2 regions of the [Clostridium] scindens ATCC 35704 genome follow, and region 1 is predicted to be linked to the other one. Evidence: riboswitches for the same ligand, from Rfam matches in the RefSeq annotation. Region 1 holds a riboswitch; the other holds the start of a gene.
The links. Region 1 has a riboswitch for glycine ahead of HDCHBGLK_RS15570 (APC family permease). Riboswitches for the same ligand answer to the same signal wherever they lie in the genome.
Positions count from the first base shown of each region.

Region 2: linked by a shared signal. The riboswitch ahead of HDCHBGLK_RS14025 (GrdX family protein) and the one ahead of HDCHBGLK_RS15570 (APC family permease) in region 1 are both predicted to bind glycine.

Region 1 covers NZ_CP036170.1:3,018,198-3,025,865, forward strand. Annotated here, with positions in the region: gene HDCHBGLK_RS15560 (putative ABC transporter permease) at 1-591, opposite strand, end outside; gene rpsU (30S ribosomal protein S21) at 694-870, opposite strand; gene HDCHBGLK_RS15570 (APC family permease) at 968-2,332, opposite strand; glycine riboswitch at 2,408-2,487, opposite strand; gene alaS (alanine--tRNA ligase) at 2,688-5,327, opposite strand; gene HDCHBGLK_RS15580 (4Fe-4S dicluster domain-containing protein) at 5,449-6,960, opposite strand; gene HDCHBGLK_RS15585 (homocysteine S-methyltransferase family protein) at 7,096-7,668, opposite strand, start outside.
Region 2 covers NZ_CP036170.1:2,719,253-2,726,920, reverse strand. Annotated here, with positions in the region: gene grdB (glycine reductase complex selenoprotein B) at 1-1,114, opposite strand, end outside; gene HDCHBGLK_RS14030 (glycine/sarcosine/betaine reductase component B subunit) at 1,133-2,413, opposite strand; gene HDCHBGLK_RS14025 (GrdX family protein) at 2,487-2,873, opposite strand; glycine riboswitch at 3,037-3,149, opposite strand; gene HDCHBGLK_RS14020 (alanine/glycine:cation symporter family protein) at 3,302-4,672, opposite strand; gene HDCHBGLK_RS14015 (hypothetical protein) at 4,736-5,110, opposite strand; gene purB (adenylosuccinate lyase) at 5,158-6,591, opposite strand; gene purF (amidophosphoribosyltransferase) at 6,634-7,668, opposite strand, start outside.

The DNA of each region.
Region 1 (7,668 bases):
TTCTTTGGAAAACAGGCTTCTGAAACTGTCTTTCAGTTCCCAGACCTTGTCCGGGATGTCATCCTTCTTCTCTTGATACATGGTATGGAAGAAGTCGCAGATATACAATGCGATAATAAGCGTTCCGCCAATTCTTCCGGCAATGACCGGAATGGCATCCACCAGATCTACCACAACGTTATGCAGGAAGAAAAACAGCATAAGCGTATAGAATCCCCAGGCTATCGAACTTTCCATACAGATAATTCCTTTATAATTGCACGGCTTCTCCTTGTAATCCCACCAGATCTCACCGAATATCTTATTCATGATCAATGCGGTCAGAAATTCGATAGCCGTAGCCAGCACCATTCCCAGAACGAACAGCGTGAAAGGATTCTGGCTGTATGGCCGTAATACAAAGAATACCGTCAGCGCCCCTACTCCATATATCGGGCAGTAAGGCCCTTTTGCAAATCCTCTGTTGGTCAGCTTGCGATTACAGACTGACATATAGATAGATTCCACAATCCAGCCCATAATGCTATAGACCAGAAACCAAAGCACCACATGATAAGCACTCCATCCAAATATCACCTTGTTCCACCACATAATAGTCTCCTTATAGAAAAAACGTGCAACGATAGGAAACGCAATTTCCTATTACATAAAAATAGAGTGTTGAATCGTCCAACACTCTATTTATTGCACATATTAGTTATACTTACGTTTTCTAGCAGCTTCAGATTTTTTCTTACGTCTTACGCTTGGCTTTTCGTAATGTTCTCTCTTACGAATCTCCTGCTGAATGCCAGCTTTCGCACAGTTTCTTTTGAATCTGCGTAAAGCGCTATCTAACGTCTCGTTCTCTTTAACGATTACATTTGACATAGTCTCACACCTAACCTCCCTCCAGTCCTATATTGTGCATCATACGACTGTTCGGGTATTTTTATTGCACTACATAAGATTATAGCACATATTTCCTCTACGTCAATATTTTTTCATCATTTTCCACGATATTATTTACTGACTTCCGTTTGCTGACTGCCATATAGACCGGGAGGCCGATCAGCGTCACTGCGATACTGCCTGCGGACAGCAGCGTTGACTGCAGCCCGGACATGAATATCTGGTTAATGATCACGTAGATTCCGCTTACGATCGCGATCAATGGCACCACCGGATACAGCGGTACTTTATAAGTCCTGACCGCATCAGGACGGTCTTTTCTCAGTTTCATAACGCCGACAAAGGTAAGCGTATAGAAGGTCCAGCTGGAAAATACGGCAAGGTCCGTCAGCAGGTTGAACTGCCCGCTGATTGCATAAATGCAGCTGATTCCTCCTACCAGGATGATGGAGTTGGTTGGAACCTGCGCCTTATTCAGCCTTGCCAGAGATTTGCTGAAGGGGAAATTGCCTTCCTCCGCCAGGGAATATGCCACTCTGGAGCCGGATAATACAAATCCGTTGCAGGCGCCAAACACGGATATCATGATGCCGACGGAAACGATCTTGCCTCCCACATCTCCGAAGATCTTCAGGGCTACTGCAGAAGCAGGCGCTGTCATTCCCGCCAGCTCGTTTGCCGGAAGAACCCAGAGGTAAGAGATGTTGATAATAAAGTAGACGCCCATGATCACGGATACGCCGCCAACGATTGCAATGGGAAGATCCCTTCCCGGATTCTTCATCTCCCCGGCAATGGCGCCTACATTGGTCCAGCCTTCAAAAGCAAACAGGATGGCAACCATCAGCTGTCCAAGGACAACCGCCGGGCTAAGTCCGTCTCCCACCATCGGCGTAAAGATCGGGTTCGCCCCGCCACCTTTTACGAATCCGAATATCATCAGCAGAATCAAAGGAATCAATTTGCAGACGGTAAAGATGATCTGCACGCTGCCGCCTACCTTTGAGCCCAGGCTATTTAAAAAGATGATCAGGATAATAATGCCAATCGCAAGGGGCACCGTGAAGCCATCGCCGATAAACAGTGCCGCCTGCTGGGCGCATACAACTGCCAGGGCAGACGTCATGGCCGGGTAGAACAATATGGTCTGTACCCATCCTGCCAGGAATCCTACCACCGGATTGTAGATTTCTTCCAGATACGCCACCATTCCTCCGGTCTTTGGAATCATGATAGCCACCTCCGCGAAGGTAAGCGCCGCCGCAATGCTTGCAAGCCCGGTGATGATCCAGGCAATCATGCCGAGTCCCGGCGCCCCTCCTGTAGCTGTGTAGATGGCCTGCGGCTTAAAAAACACGCCGGAGCCGATGACGCAGCCAACCACGATCGCCATGGCAGTCGCAACGCCCAGATTCTTCTTCAGTCCCTTCTTTTCTTCCATAACTCTTATCTCCTTTGCTTCCTTTTTGAATATTTTTTCAGATAAAAAGAGGGTACAAGACACGCATATAATGGTCCTGTACCCTCTGTATTTTTACCTGAAAGTTTTACTTCTACGGTGGCCTTATCGAAAAGGCTCTTTCCAGAGTCCCATCCATAGCGGGTATTGGCACCTGAAAGTTTCTCAGAGCGGTTAGGAGCCTCTCTGATTGCTTCATCGGTTTTCCGTGTGCTAACATACGGAAATCTTCCTCGCTACTTCATCTGGCAATATTCATTTGTAAATAGTATATGTGAAATCCTATTTGCTGTCAACCATAGTTATTTTTGTAACTTTCCTGACAAGGAGCAGACTATTACGCCAGCTGGCCTTCCAGAACTTCTGCGGCTTTCGCGATTGCTTCATCCATGCCTGCAGGATTCTTGCCGCCAGCCTGGGCCATGTTCGGGCGTCCGCCGCCGCCACCGCCTACAAGGCCGGCAATTGCCTTAATAAGGTTTCCTGCATGGGCTCCCTTGTCGATGGCTCCCTTAGTAGCTGTGGCCATCAGGCTTACTTTTCCGTCGGTTGCTGACGCGATCACGATGATGCCTTCGCCTAGTTTTTTCTTCAGCTGGTCTCCAAGGTCGCGCAGGCCATTCATGTCCACATCCTCCACCTTTGTCGCAAGGAGTTTGACGCCTTTGACCTCTACGACCTGGTCCATCACATCTCCCATGGCATCCTGGGCAAGCTTGCTCTTTAAACTCTCCACCTCGCTGTGGAGCGCTTTATTTTCCGCCTGAAGATGGGAAATCTTATCTGTCAGTTTATCCGGGGCGGCCTTTAACAGTTTCGCTGCCTCGTGAAGTTTCTCTTCCAGTTCGTCATAATATTTTAAAAGTCCTTTGGATGTCAATGCCTCAATCCTTCGAACGCCTGCTGCGACACCTGTCTCGGAAAGAATCTTGAAGGCAGTAATGACGCCTGTATTCGCCACATGTGTGCCGCCGCAGAATTCGATGGAAAAGTCTCCCATGCTTACCACGCGGACGATGCTGCCGTATTTCTCTCCGAAAAGCGCAGCCGCGCCAGTCTTTTTCGCCTCCTCGATGGGCATGTTCTGAACCTTTACGTTCAGGCAGTTCATGATCTGCTCATTAACGATTGCTTCCACCTTCTTTAATTCTTCCTCCGTAAGGGCAGAAAAATGCGTAAAGTCAAAACGCAGCCTGTCCGCATTGACGGAGGATCCGGCCTGCTCTACATGATTGCCCAGGACCATGCGCAGCGCCTTGTGAAGAAGATGGGTCGCGCTGTGGTTATTGGCAGAAAGCATCCGGTTATCCGTATCCACTTCCAGCGCTGCTTTGTCTCCAACCTTTATCATGCCCTTTGATACATGGCCGATATGGCCGAATTTGCCGCCCATAAGCTTTACCACATCCTCCACGATGAATTCGCCGTCCGCGGTGCGGATGATTCCCTTATCCGCCTCCTGGCCGCCGCTGGTGGCATAGAACGGGGTCTTCTCCACAAAGATAGTTCCCCGCTCGCCATCCGAAAGCGCGTCTACCAGTTCCGTATCCGTGGCGAGCACCGTAACTTCGGACTCATAAGAAAGATTGTCATAGCCGACGAATTCCGTGGTAATGCTAGGATCGATGGACTCGTATACCGTCACGTCCGCCCCCATATAGTTGGTGACTTCACGGGCCTCGCGGGCTGTCTTCCTCTGGATTTCCATGGCTTCTTTGAAGCCTTTTTCATCGACAGACATTCCCTTCTCTTCCAAGATCTCCTTCGTCAGATCCAGCGGGAATCCGTAGGTATCATAAAGTTTGAACGCATTCTGGCCATCCAGGGTCTTTTCCCCCTTTTTCTCTGTCTCCGCCACCATATCGGACAGAATGGACAGTCCCTGATCAATGGTCTTGTTAAACTGCTCTTCTTCCTTGGCAATTACCTTGAAGATAAATTCCTTTTTCTCTTCCAGTTCGGGATATCCATCCTTGGAGCCTTCAATCACATTCTGTGCCAGTTCAACCAAGAACTCTCCCGGAATGTCAAGCAGCCTTCCGTGCCTGCAGGCACGCCTCAGGAGACGCCTTAGCACATATCCACGGCCCTCGTTGGAAGGCATGATTCCGTCAGAGATCATAAAGGTTACGGAACGGATATGGTCGGTGATGACACGCAGGGAGACATCCGTCTCTTCATCCCTGCCATATTCGGCATGGGCCAGTCGGCAGACATGATCCCTTAAGGCTTTCATGGTGTCAATGTCGAACATGGAGTCTACTTCCTGCACGATACAGGCCAGACGTTCCAGCCCCATACCGGTATCTATATTCTTCTGTTCCAATTCCGTGTAATTGTTATTGCCATCATTGTCGAACTGCGTAAAGACATTGTTCCAGATCTCCATATAACGGTCGCATTCGCAGCCCACCGTACAGTCAGGGCTGCCGCAGCCATATTTTTCCCCTCTGTCATAGTATACTTCGGAACATGGTCCGCAGGGGCCTGAGCCATGCTCCCAGAAATTATCTTCCTTTCCGAACCGGAAGATTCTCTCGGCCGGGATTCCAATGTCCTTATTCCAGATCTCCCATGCCTCATCATCATCCAGATACACGGAGGGATAGAGCCTGTCCGGATCCAGTCCGACGACATCCGTAAGGAATTCCCACGTCCAGCGGATAGACTCCTTCTTAAAGTAATCTCCGAACGAAAAGTTCCCAAGCATCTCAAAAAACGTGCCATGACGGGCCGTCTTTCCTACATTCTCAATGTCCCCGGTGCGGATGCACTTCTGGCAAGTGGTCACCCGCTTGCTCGGCGGAATCTCTTGTCCGGTAAAATATGGCTTCAGCGGCGCCATGCCTGAGTTGATCAGCAACAGACTCTTATCATTGTGGGGCACCAGCGAAAAACTTTTCATTGCCAGATGTCCCTTGCTCTCGAAAAATTCAAGAAACATCTTTCTTAATTCATTTACTCCGTATTTCTGCATAACTTCCTCCTGCTTTCTAATTCAATATATGGTTCATATCCTTGTAATGCAACGGTATGGCTAAGTTTTAATTATAAAGAGAAGCAGGCGGTTTGTCAACGCTCCGCCTGCTTCTTTATTCTTACTTTAATTCAATTTCTTCTAATTCTTTGGACGGTATTTTCTTCGATGAGCCGGCCACGAATTCCTTTACCTTCTTCTGAGCCTTCGCCACCTGGAGGTTGGTTCCGGCTCCCGCGACACAGCCGCCCGGGCATCCCATGCCTTCGATCAGGCATCCATTCATCTTGCCTGCCTTTGCAAGAGCCAGGATCTTCTTACACTCGGCAAGCCCTTCCGCATGCTCGATATTAACGTCCACACCGGGATAGTATTCGTTGATGCATTTTTCAATGGCCTCTGCAACGCCCCCGGCCACCGCGTATCCTCTTCCTGCTCCGGTGGCATCATGGAAGGAGGATTCTGCCTCGTATTCTTTGAGGTCGATATCCTTGGCATCGAACATGGCCTGCAGTTCTTCGAAGGTCACCACGAAGTCCACGTCGCTTCGGACGCTTCTTCGCATTGCCTCCAGTTTCTTGGCCGCGCATGGCCCGATGAATACCACCCGCGCGTTCGGGTGTTCCTTTTTGATGGTCCGGGCAGTGGCTACCATCGGCGTCAACTCCTGGGATACTTGGTCGATCAGATCCGGGAACTGCTTTTTCGCCAGCATTGCCCAGGATGGGCAGCAGGACGTAAGCAGGAACGGAAGTTCTCCGGTACTAACCTTATTCACATAATGATGAGCCTCGGCTATCGCCCCGATGTCCGCCCCCAGCGCTACCTCATACACTTCGCAGAAGCCCAGTTCGTGAAGGGCGGCCTTTAAGTTCCTTGGCGTGATGTTGTCCCCGAATTGCCCGTAGAACGCAGGCGCGATCTCGGCCACGATCTTGTCCCCTTCCGTCAATGCCCTTGCCAGCTGGAATACCTGGGACTTGTCAGAAATGGCTCCAAATGGACAACTGACCATGCACATTCCACAGGAAACACATTTGTCATTATTGATATGGGCGCGTCCCATGTTGTCCGACTCGATGGCTCCTACGCCGCAGGCCTTCTGACAGGGACGTTCTTTCTTTGATATGGCATCGTAGGGACAGACGGACTTGCACTTTCCGCACTTGATGCATTTATCCTGATCTATGTAGGATTTCCCCCCTACCATGGAAATCGCGTCTTTGGGGCAGACCTCTATACAGGGATGGGCGAGGCAGCCCTTGCACATGTTGCTGACCTCGTACCCTCGTTCCTCGCAGGCCTCGCAGGCAGAAGGAATTACCTGCATAAGCGGGGGCTCATAATATTTGTCGGATATATTGCTGGCCTCCACGCCGGCGGTCAGGTGTACTGGCTTATTCTCCGGGCGCAGGGATAGTCCCATGGCAAGCCGGAGACGCTCGCGCACGACCGCACGGGCGCGGTAGACGCTCTCTCTGTATTTCTGTGTCTCTTCATTTACCATCTTATATGGAATGGCTTCCATATCGTCATTCAGCGTGTCAGCGTTGGCTTTAAATCCAAGCCTTGCCACTTCCTCGAATACTCTTCTTCTTAATCTTCTGACGGTCGTATCGATTCCTCTCATCATAAGCCGAACTCCCTCCTAAACTTTCGTAGATTCAGGTAATACTATAATTAATTGACAAAAAAATGTCAATACGTTTTCATGTTCAGGATTCCATACAATCTTACAAAATTTTACAGCATGAATATCTTGTTCTGGCTATTCATGCCCGAAAAAGCGCTGGGCATAATAGACGGACTGCATGGCGTCCTTGCCATAGAAGTCCGCTCCGATCATATCCGCATAATCCTGGTTCAGCACGGCTCCGCCAACCATGACTTTACAGTCCGGCTTATGCTTCCGCAGCAGCCGGATCGTCTCTTCCATGCTGGTCACAGTGGTGGTCATAAGGGCGCTTAAGCCCACCAGGCTTACCTCTTCCTTGATGGCCGTCTCCACGATCGTCTTAGGGGGGACATCCTTTCCCAGATCAATCACATCAAAACTATAGTTTTCCAGCAGCACCTTCACGATATTCTTGCCAATATCATGGATGTCTCCCTTGACTGTGGCCAGAATGATCTTATCCTTTTTCTCCATATCCCCGCCGCTTTTCGCCAGTTCGTCTTTTAACACCGCAAAGGCGATCTTGGCTGCATCCGCGCTCATCAGAAGTTGCGGAAGGAAGATGGTTCCCTTCTCGAATCCTTTTCCCACGACGTCCAGGGCCGGAATCAGATACTGGTTGATAATGGAAAGCGGCTCCTGCTCTTTTAGAAGCGTCCGCGTCGC
Region 2 (7,668 bases), 300 kb from region 1:
CAGGGATTCCTGCTCTCTCTACTTCTTTAACCATTGTTGCACCGCAACGAGTACAGGTACCTCACGTAGAAGTGAGGATTACTGCGTCTACTCCGTCTGCCTTAAGCTTTGCAGAGAACTCTGCTGCAAATGCCTTTGCGGATGCAACGGCTGTACCATTTCCTGTCGTGGTGTAGAACAGGTGATGCAGTTCTCCAATGATTCCTTCCTTCTCCATATCACGGAGAACGTCTACCGGCAGCACGCGGTCAGAATCCTCGTTTGCGTATACCGGGTCGTATCCGCCATGAGCGGTCTCGTAGGTTTCTTCTGTCAGATCCATAACGCCTGCGATATCATACTCTCCGTAGTGGGAAGCGCTGGAACTTTCGATGTGATCCGGATTGCCCTTCGGCACGATTCCACCGGAAGTAACCAGTGCGATCTTGGCATGTGCAAGATCCTTGACTGCCGGATTCGGATCAACCCTGTCGAAGTCTGGCATCGGATACTCTGTGGTATACGGCTTATCATTCAACTTTTTGATCAGCATCTTGACTGCTCTCTTAGATCCTCTCTCCTTCTCGAAGAAGTTCACACGTACGCCGTTCGGGATATATCCTTCTTCTGCGGAAGCGCCGATTGGCTCTCCTTTTGCGATCTTCAGTGTCAGAGGAGCCATCTTGCTAACAGCATCCCTCATGCCTGCCGCGCTGTTCTTGGTAGATACGATATATACCTTGTCCTTGAACATATCTGCACCAGGGTTTTCAATGTACATTCCTGTAAGTGCAGGAATTCCAAGTTCTTCCTGCACCGCTGCCGCGATCGTCGCGCAAGCAACACCGTAACGTCCTGCATTGAATGCAGGCCCTGCTACGAATATGTCAGGATTCTGCTCCTTTACCATTGCAAGGACATCTGCTTTTGCCTTGTCCAGATTCTCATTGAAGTAAGAGTCTCCGCATACGATCGTAGCGATGATCTCTGCCTCGTCTTTAAAATTTGCCATAAATGCCATACCCGGTCCAACCACCTCGCCCACGCGAAGCTCTGCCGGATAATCTGCCTTTTCTTCTCCACCAATCTGTGCAAAGAACTGATTGATGTAATGAACAACTTTAATTTTAGCCATTATATTATCCTCCCTTCCTTATCTCGCGCTCAGTTTATTGAAACCAGTCTCGTTTGTTGCACCTGTAAGTACCTGAAGTTCGACTTCCAGGGAGCCGTCTTCGCGAAGGGTCTCCTCGCTTGCGCCTGCAATCTTTGTAACATAGTCCAGGGTTCCAATGACTTTATCAAGTTTCGGCAGGATAATTACCTGATTTGCATTACCGCCGGTTACAACTGCATCTGCCGCCGCATCTGCATCTGCCAGTGACTGGGATTTTCCATCGCGTCCAGCATACTCGTCTGTAATGATGACGGTCTTAACGCCTTCTGCCTCAATCTTCTTGCAGTTCATGATCAGGTCCGTATCCGGATTGCCGAATCCTTCCTGAGATACGATGGCTCCATCAAGATCTAACATCTTGCAGAGTTTTGCAGTCCAGTCGGATGAACGCTGCTTGTCTGCCAGATAAACGTTCTCATTGGTGATAATGTGGCATACAAAGTTCAATGTCTTTCCGTGCTGTTCGAACAAGTCTTCAACAACCGGGTTGTTCAGATGTACATAAGTCGGATTCTTGTCGCACGCGGATACGCAGTTACCGGATACGATGGCTCCATCCATAACTTCCGTTGGACTTAAGATGGTAGGAACAATCTTCTTGGCGTCTACGCCGTATACGTATGTATCATGCAGAAGTCCCTGGCTCTGAAGCATCTGTACATATGCAACTCTTGGAAGTTCCGGATATTTCTCAAGGCCTTCCTTGATCGTGCATGTCTCATATACCTTCGTCTCGTCAGGCGTCAGGTCACGTGCCAATTCCCCAATATATGCAGCGACTCTGAATCCTGCGAATCTTACGGCCTTCTCGTAATCATGCTGTTTGATTCCATCAACCGGCTCGCATACCATAACCAGGTTAAGCGTCTTGGAAAACGGAGTGTAATCTGCTCCAGGACCGGTCATATCGATGATTCCTTCCTGGAATCCTACGATTCTTCCTGCTGTTACTACAGCCATCCCCTTTAATGCGTATGTCTTTCCTTCGCCTACCGTATCAACCTTCGAGATAACGCCCGGGAAGATTCCCCCTCTTCCTTCAACTTTTACTCGCGGCTCGATAACGTCTTTAACCGGCGTGATTCTTACTGATTCTCCTGGCTTTGCAATGTCAAATGATACGCTCTTGATCTTCTCGTCTTCAAGAGCAACCGCCTTAGCGGCTTCTTCGGATACATAGAGGATTCCGTCTTCAATCTTGGACTCTGAAGCGAACTGGATATCCTTAATGTAAATGTGTCCCATTTCTAATCTCACTTGTGATTCCCTCCTTCAAAAGAATATTAATATTGTTTAAGCTGCAATGCTTTACAACCTCTCTCAAAAAGACCTACCAAGCATCTGCCGATGCCAATCCACTTTCTATCAAGGTCCAGTCAATCAACTGAAAGTCCGCGTATACCTCGGGCTTGTACTTGTCGGACCTGAATTGGAACTTGCCGCAGGCCTGTATGGCATTTTCAATAATTGACAATGACCTTTCGTCCATCTCCCCCTTTCCCTTTGACAGCATAACTGATTTGTATGGTGTTTCATTAGGCTTCACACTTCCGGATAAGGGATGTGATAAAAGCAAGTGCCCTTCGTGAATTCTGTCTCTGACTTCCTTAAGAACCTCTTCATAGGAAATCTCTTGATATATTACATTGTGCGTCTCGCCAAGCTTTTTTAAAACCAGTGGATTATTGGTTATTATAAAATAATTGCCCTGACTCATCTTCTCCACCTTCTCCTTTCGGTACATTTTCGTTAGGTTTTTAAGCCCACTAAAAAAGGACGATTTAAACACATCTTGTGCATATATCGTCCTTTCTGTCTTTTGCCCTGATAATATGTTTTAAAAAATACGCCTTACCATACAGCACAAGATTCAGAATGCGGTACGTTTCCCAGTCCTTTTGCCTGAAAGTTTCACCTTGCATGCGCTCACCATCATACGCCCGGCTTGCCTCTTCGGCGGTTGGATATTCCAACTCTCTCTTGAGAAACATCATCCCACTTTTCAATTTTACTTATAGACAATATGAATATAACCTATCGCCTATCCCTATAATAACCTATCGTTATTTTTTTTGCAACCTCAAAGGAAAATCAAACTTATTTTAGTTGTTTTCCATAAATTTCTAGGTGGATTTTTATGCAATATTACTTTTTCTTATTTCTTAAAAAGTTATGATAGTAATCGTCGTGCACCTTCTTGATCATGCCGCTCAGGGCGAACAACGCCAGGATATTCGGCAATACCATCATAGAGTTGAAGCAGTCTGCCATGTTCCATACAAGGTCAACCTGCGCAAGTGATCCGAGCACTACGCATCCGGCCACAAGAAAGGAATATACTTTGACTGCCTTAGGCCCGAACAAATATTTCACATTAGCCTGGCCAAAGAAATACCAGCCTATGATCGTGGAAAACGCGAAGAAGAACATGCATATCGCAATAAAAATGTCTCCGCCCTTACCATACAGTGTCGAGAATGCGTACTGGCTCAGTTCCGCTCCTGTCTTGCCGGTAGGAATTGACTTTGTCGTGATGATCACAAGGGCGGTCAGGTTCAGAACGATGAATGTATCGATAAATACACCCACCATGGCAACAAATCCCTGTTCAACCGGATGATCCACCTTTGCCACCGCGTGGGCATGCGGTGTCGAACCCATACCTGCCTCGTTGGAGAACAATCCGCGGGCCACGCCTTTGGTCAGGGCCAGCTTGATCGTAGCGCCGACAGCGCCGCCTGAGATGGCTGCCGGATTGAACGCGCCAACTACGATCGCGTGGAATGCGTATGGTATATTCTTATAGTTATAGATGATTACGATCAGCGCGCCAACTATGTAAAGGGCTGCCATGATTGGAACGATCGTCTCTGTTACTTTAGCGATTCGCTTCATTCCGCCAACAAACACGAATAATGCCAGAATGGCAATAACGACTCCCATAGCTGCCTGCGGAATACCGAATGCGGTATGGAAGGCTGCCGCAATAGAGTTAGACTGCACGGCATTTCCCATAAATCCGAGCGCCAAGATGATCAGAACAGCAAAAATGCCAGCCAGCACCTTTCCAAAGGTCCCTTTGAATGCAGCGCGGATATAGTATACAGGGCCTCCTGTAATCTCACCGTCTTTTCCTACCTGCTTATACTTCTGAGCCATAATAGCCTCTGCGAAGATCGTAGCCATTCCAAGGAAAGCCGCGATCCACATCCAGAAGATTGCTCCTGGGCCACCTACCGCCAGCGCTGTAGCCGCTCCTGCAATGTTGCCGGTTCCTACTTGTGCGGCAATCGCTGTCGCCAGTGCCTGGAAAGAAGACATGCCGTCCGCTCCCGCCTCGCCTTTCTTGTGGAACAGTCCCCCGAACGTCCGCCTCATGCCTTCGCCAAATCCCCTCACCTGGATAAAGCCAAGACGGAATGAAAACCACAGGCCTCCTAAAAGAAGCGCAATGATCAGAATGTAATCCGCAAGATAATGCTGGATTGTCAAAACAATGTTATTCAATGTCTCCATGTTAATAGTTCCCTCCTTCTCTCATAGATTTCAGTGATGATTCCTTGGAATCATTTGATATGTCTATGATAAAATATTGTCAATATTTTTGCAATACCATTCTGCACGAATAATTATTTTTGGTGAGATTTCTTCAATTGTGTCAATTTCACATTGAAATTTCGTTGTGCTAAAATATGAAATTTGTGTAAAACTTCCAATTATTTTTTGAGGGAATTTTTGTGGCGGCGCTCGCGGGATCTCGTTGGCAAATCCTATACTAGTGCCTGCGTTACGGTACGTCTTTCTTCTGTAATCGTCGAAGCCCTTTCTGAATTTCTTCTCAGCAAATCTCCGGAAATTCGCTGACGATTCTCTCCCCGATGATGCAGAAGCGTAATGGTCTGCCAGAGCCAGTCCGTCGTGGGAGGCGGGGAGGAACCCCTCCCCGCCTCCCACGACGGACGTCCTGCAAAAAGCATACACCCTACATCATCAAAAATCCCTTACACATTAATCTCTGCCGACATTCCCAGCAAATCCTTGTTCTCTTCCAGCATAGGATTTACTACATTCTTAAGGAATGCCTCTACCTGTACACAGGCGCGGCCCGTATACTTGGTTGGATCCATAGTCTTCTTCAATTCTTCTTCGCTTAAGTTAAATGCCGGATCTTTAGCGATCAGTTCCAGCAGATTGTTATCCAGACCCTTTTCTTTTACATTCCTGCCCGCTTCCATGGACAGTTCGCGGATTCTTTCGTGAAGTTCCTGTCTGTCTCCTCCTGCCTTCACTGCATCCATCATGATATTCTCTGTCGCCATGAATGGAAGTTCAGACATCAGGCGCTTTTCAATCACCTTCGGATATACTACCAGGCCATCCACCACGTTCAGGCAAAGGTCAAGGATGCCGTCAATAGCCAGGAAGCCTTCCGGCACGCTGAGACGCTTATTCGCGGAGTCATCCAGGGTTCTTTCGAACCACTGGGTCGCGGATGTGATTGCCGGATTCAGGGCGTCCACCATTACATAGCGTGACAGCGACGCGATTCTTTCGCTTCTCATAGGGTTTCTCTTATATGCCATTGCGGATGAGCCAATCTGCGTTTTTTCGAACGGCTCTTCCACTTCCTTCAAATGCTGAAGCAGGCGGATATCATTAGAGAATTTGTGGGCGCTGGCCGCAATTCCCGCAAGGACGTTGAGCACTCTGGTGTCCACTTTGCGGGAATAGGTCTGTCCGGATACCGGATAGCAGGCCTCAAATCCCATCTTCTCTGCGATCATCGAATCTATCTTATCAATCGTTTCCTGGTCCCCATCAAATAATTCCAGGAAACTTGCCTGCGTTCCGGTAGTTCCCTTTGATCCCAGAAGTTTCAGGCTTCCCTTTACATATTCCAGATCTTCCAGATCCATCATGAATTCCTGCATCCACAAGGTAGCGCGCTTTCCTACCGTCGTAGGCTGCGCCGGCTGGAAATGGGTAAACGCAAGCGTTGGCAGATTCTTATACTCATCTGCGAATTTTGCAAGTTCTGCTATTACATTTACTAATTTCTTCCTGACAATATCCAGGGCTTCAGACATCAGAATCATATCCGTATTGTCGCCCACATAGCAGGATGTCGCCCCAAGGTGTATGATTCCTTTCGCTTTCGGGCACTGCTGTCCATAAGCATATACGTGTGACATTACATCGTGGCGGACAATCTTCTCTCTTTCCTTTGCCACATCGTAATTGATATCATCTGCATGTTCTTTCAATTCTTCAATCTGTTCATCCGTAATTGGCAGGCCCAGTTCTTTTTCTGTCTGCGCAAGGGCGATCCACAGTCTTCTCCAGGTGCGGAATTTCTTGTCCGGGGAAAAGATGTACTGCATCTCCTTGCTTGCATACCGCTCAGAAAGAGGGCTTTGGTATCTGTCATTTGTCATCGTCATTGTTCTCCTAATCTTTTTTATAGAAAGCCGGGCATGTTACTCGAAAGCATGGGATATATCCCTGCCCGGAACCTCCATGGGATAGTTGCCGGTAAAGCAGGCGTCACAGTATCCCAGGCTGCCCACCATATTCTTTAATTTATCAATCTTCATATACCCCAGCGAATCTGCCCCTATCAGTTCCCGTATCTCCTCCGTGGTATGGGAATGGGCGATCAGCTGCTCATTGGATGGTACGTCCGTGCCGAAGTAGCAAGGATACAGAAACGGCGGGGAACTGATCCGCACATGAACTTCTTTCGCGCCTGCTCTTTTCAGCATCTTTATAATATTGGCACAAGTGGTCCCCCGCACGATGGAATCATCCACCATGACGATCCTCTTGTCCCTTACGACTTCTTCAATTACATTCAGTTTGATCTTTACGCTGCTTTCCCGCTGGCTCTGCTTGGGCTTGATGAACGTTCTTCCCACATAGCTGTTCTTGTGAAAGGCCATTCCGTAGGGAATGCCCGACTGTTCTGAATATCCCTTTGCAGCTACCAGACCCGAATCCGGCACGCCCACCACCAGATCCGCGTCGACTGGATAGGACTGCGCAAGCGCTTTTCCCGCAATAATCCTGGAATGGTACACGTTTACCTTGTCAATCGTACTGTCCGTCCTGGCAAAATAGATATATTCAAAGATACATCTTGCTTGGTTCTGCGGCGCAATGGCCATTGACAGATCAGAATGTATGCCATCCTTTGTAATCGTCACAATCTCGCCTGGCTCTACATCCCTGACAAATTCCGCGCCCACCGCCGCGATCGCGCAACTCTCAGAAGCGAGGAAATACGTATTTCCCTCCTTTCCGATACACAGCGGCTTCAGGCCAAATGGATCCCTGGCTCCGATCATTTTGCGGGGCGAACTTACCACCAGCGCATAAGCGCCTTTAATCTTGCCCATAGCTCTTTTGACAGCCTCTTCAGCCATCGATACGTTCAGGCGCTCTCTTGCGATGTGATAGGCGATCACTTCCGAGTCAATAGTCGTCTGAAAGATCGCCCCCGTATATTCCAGTTC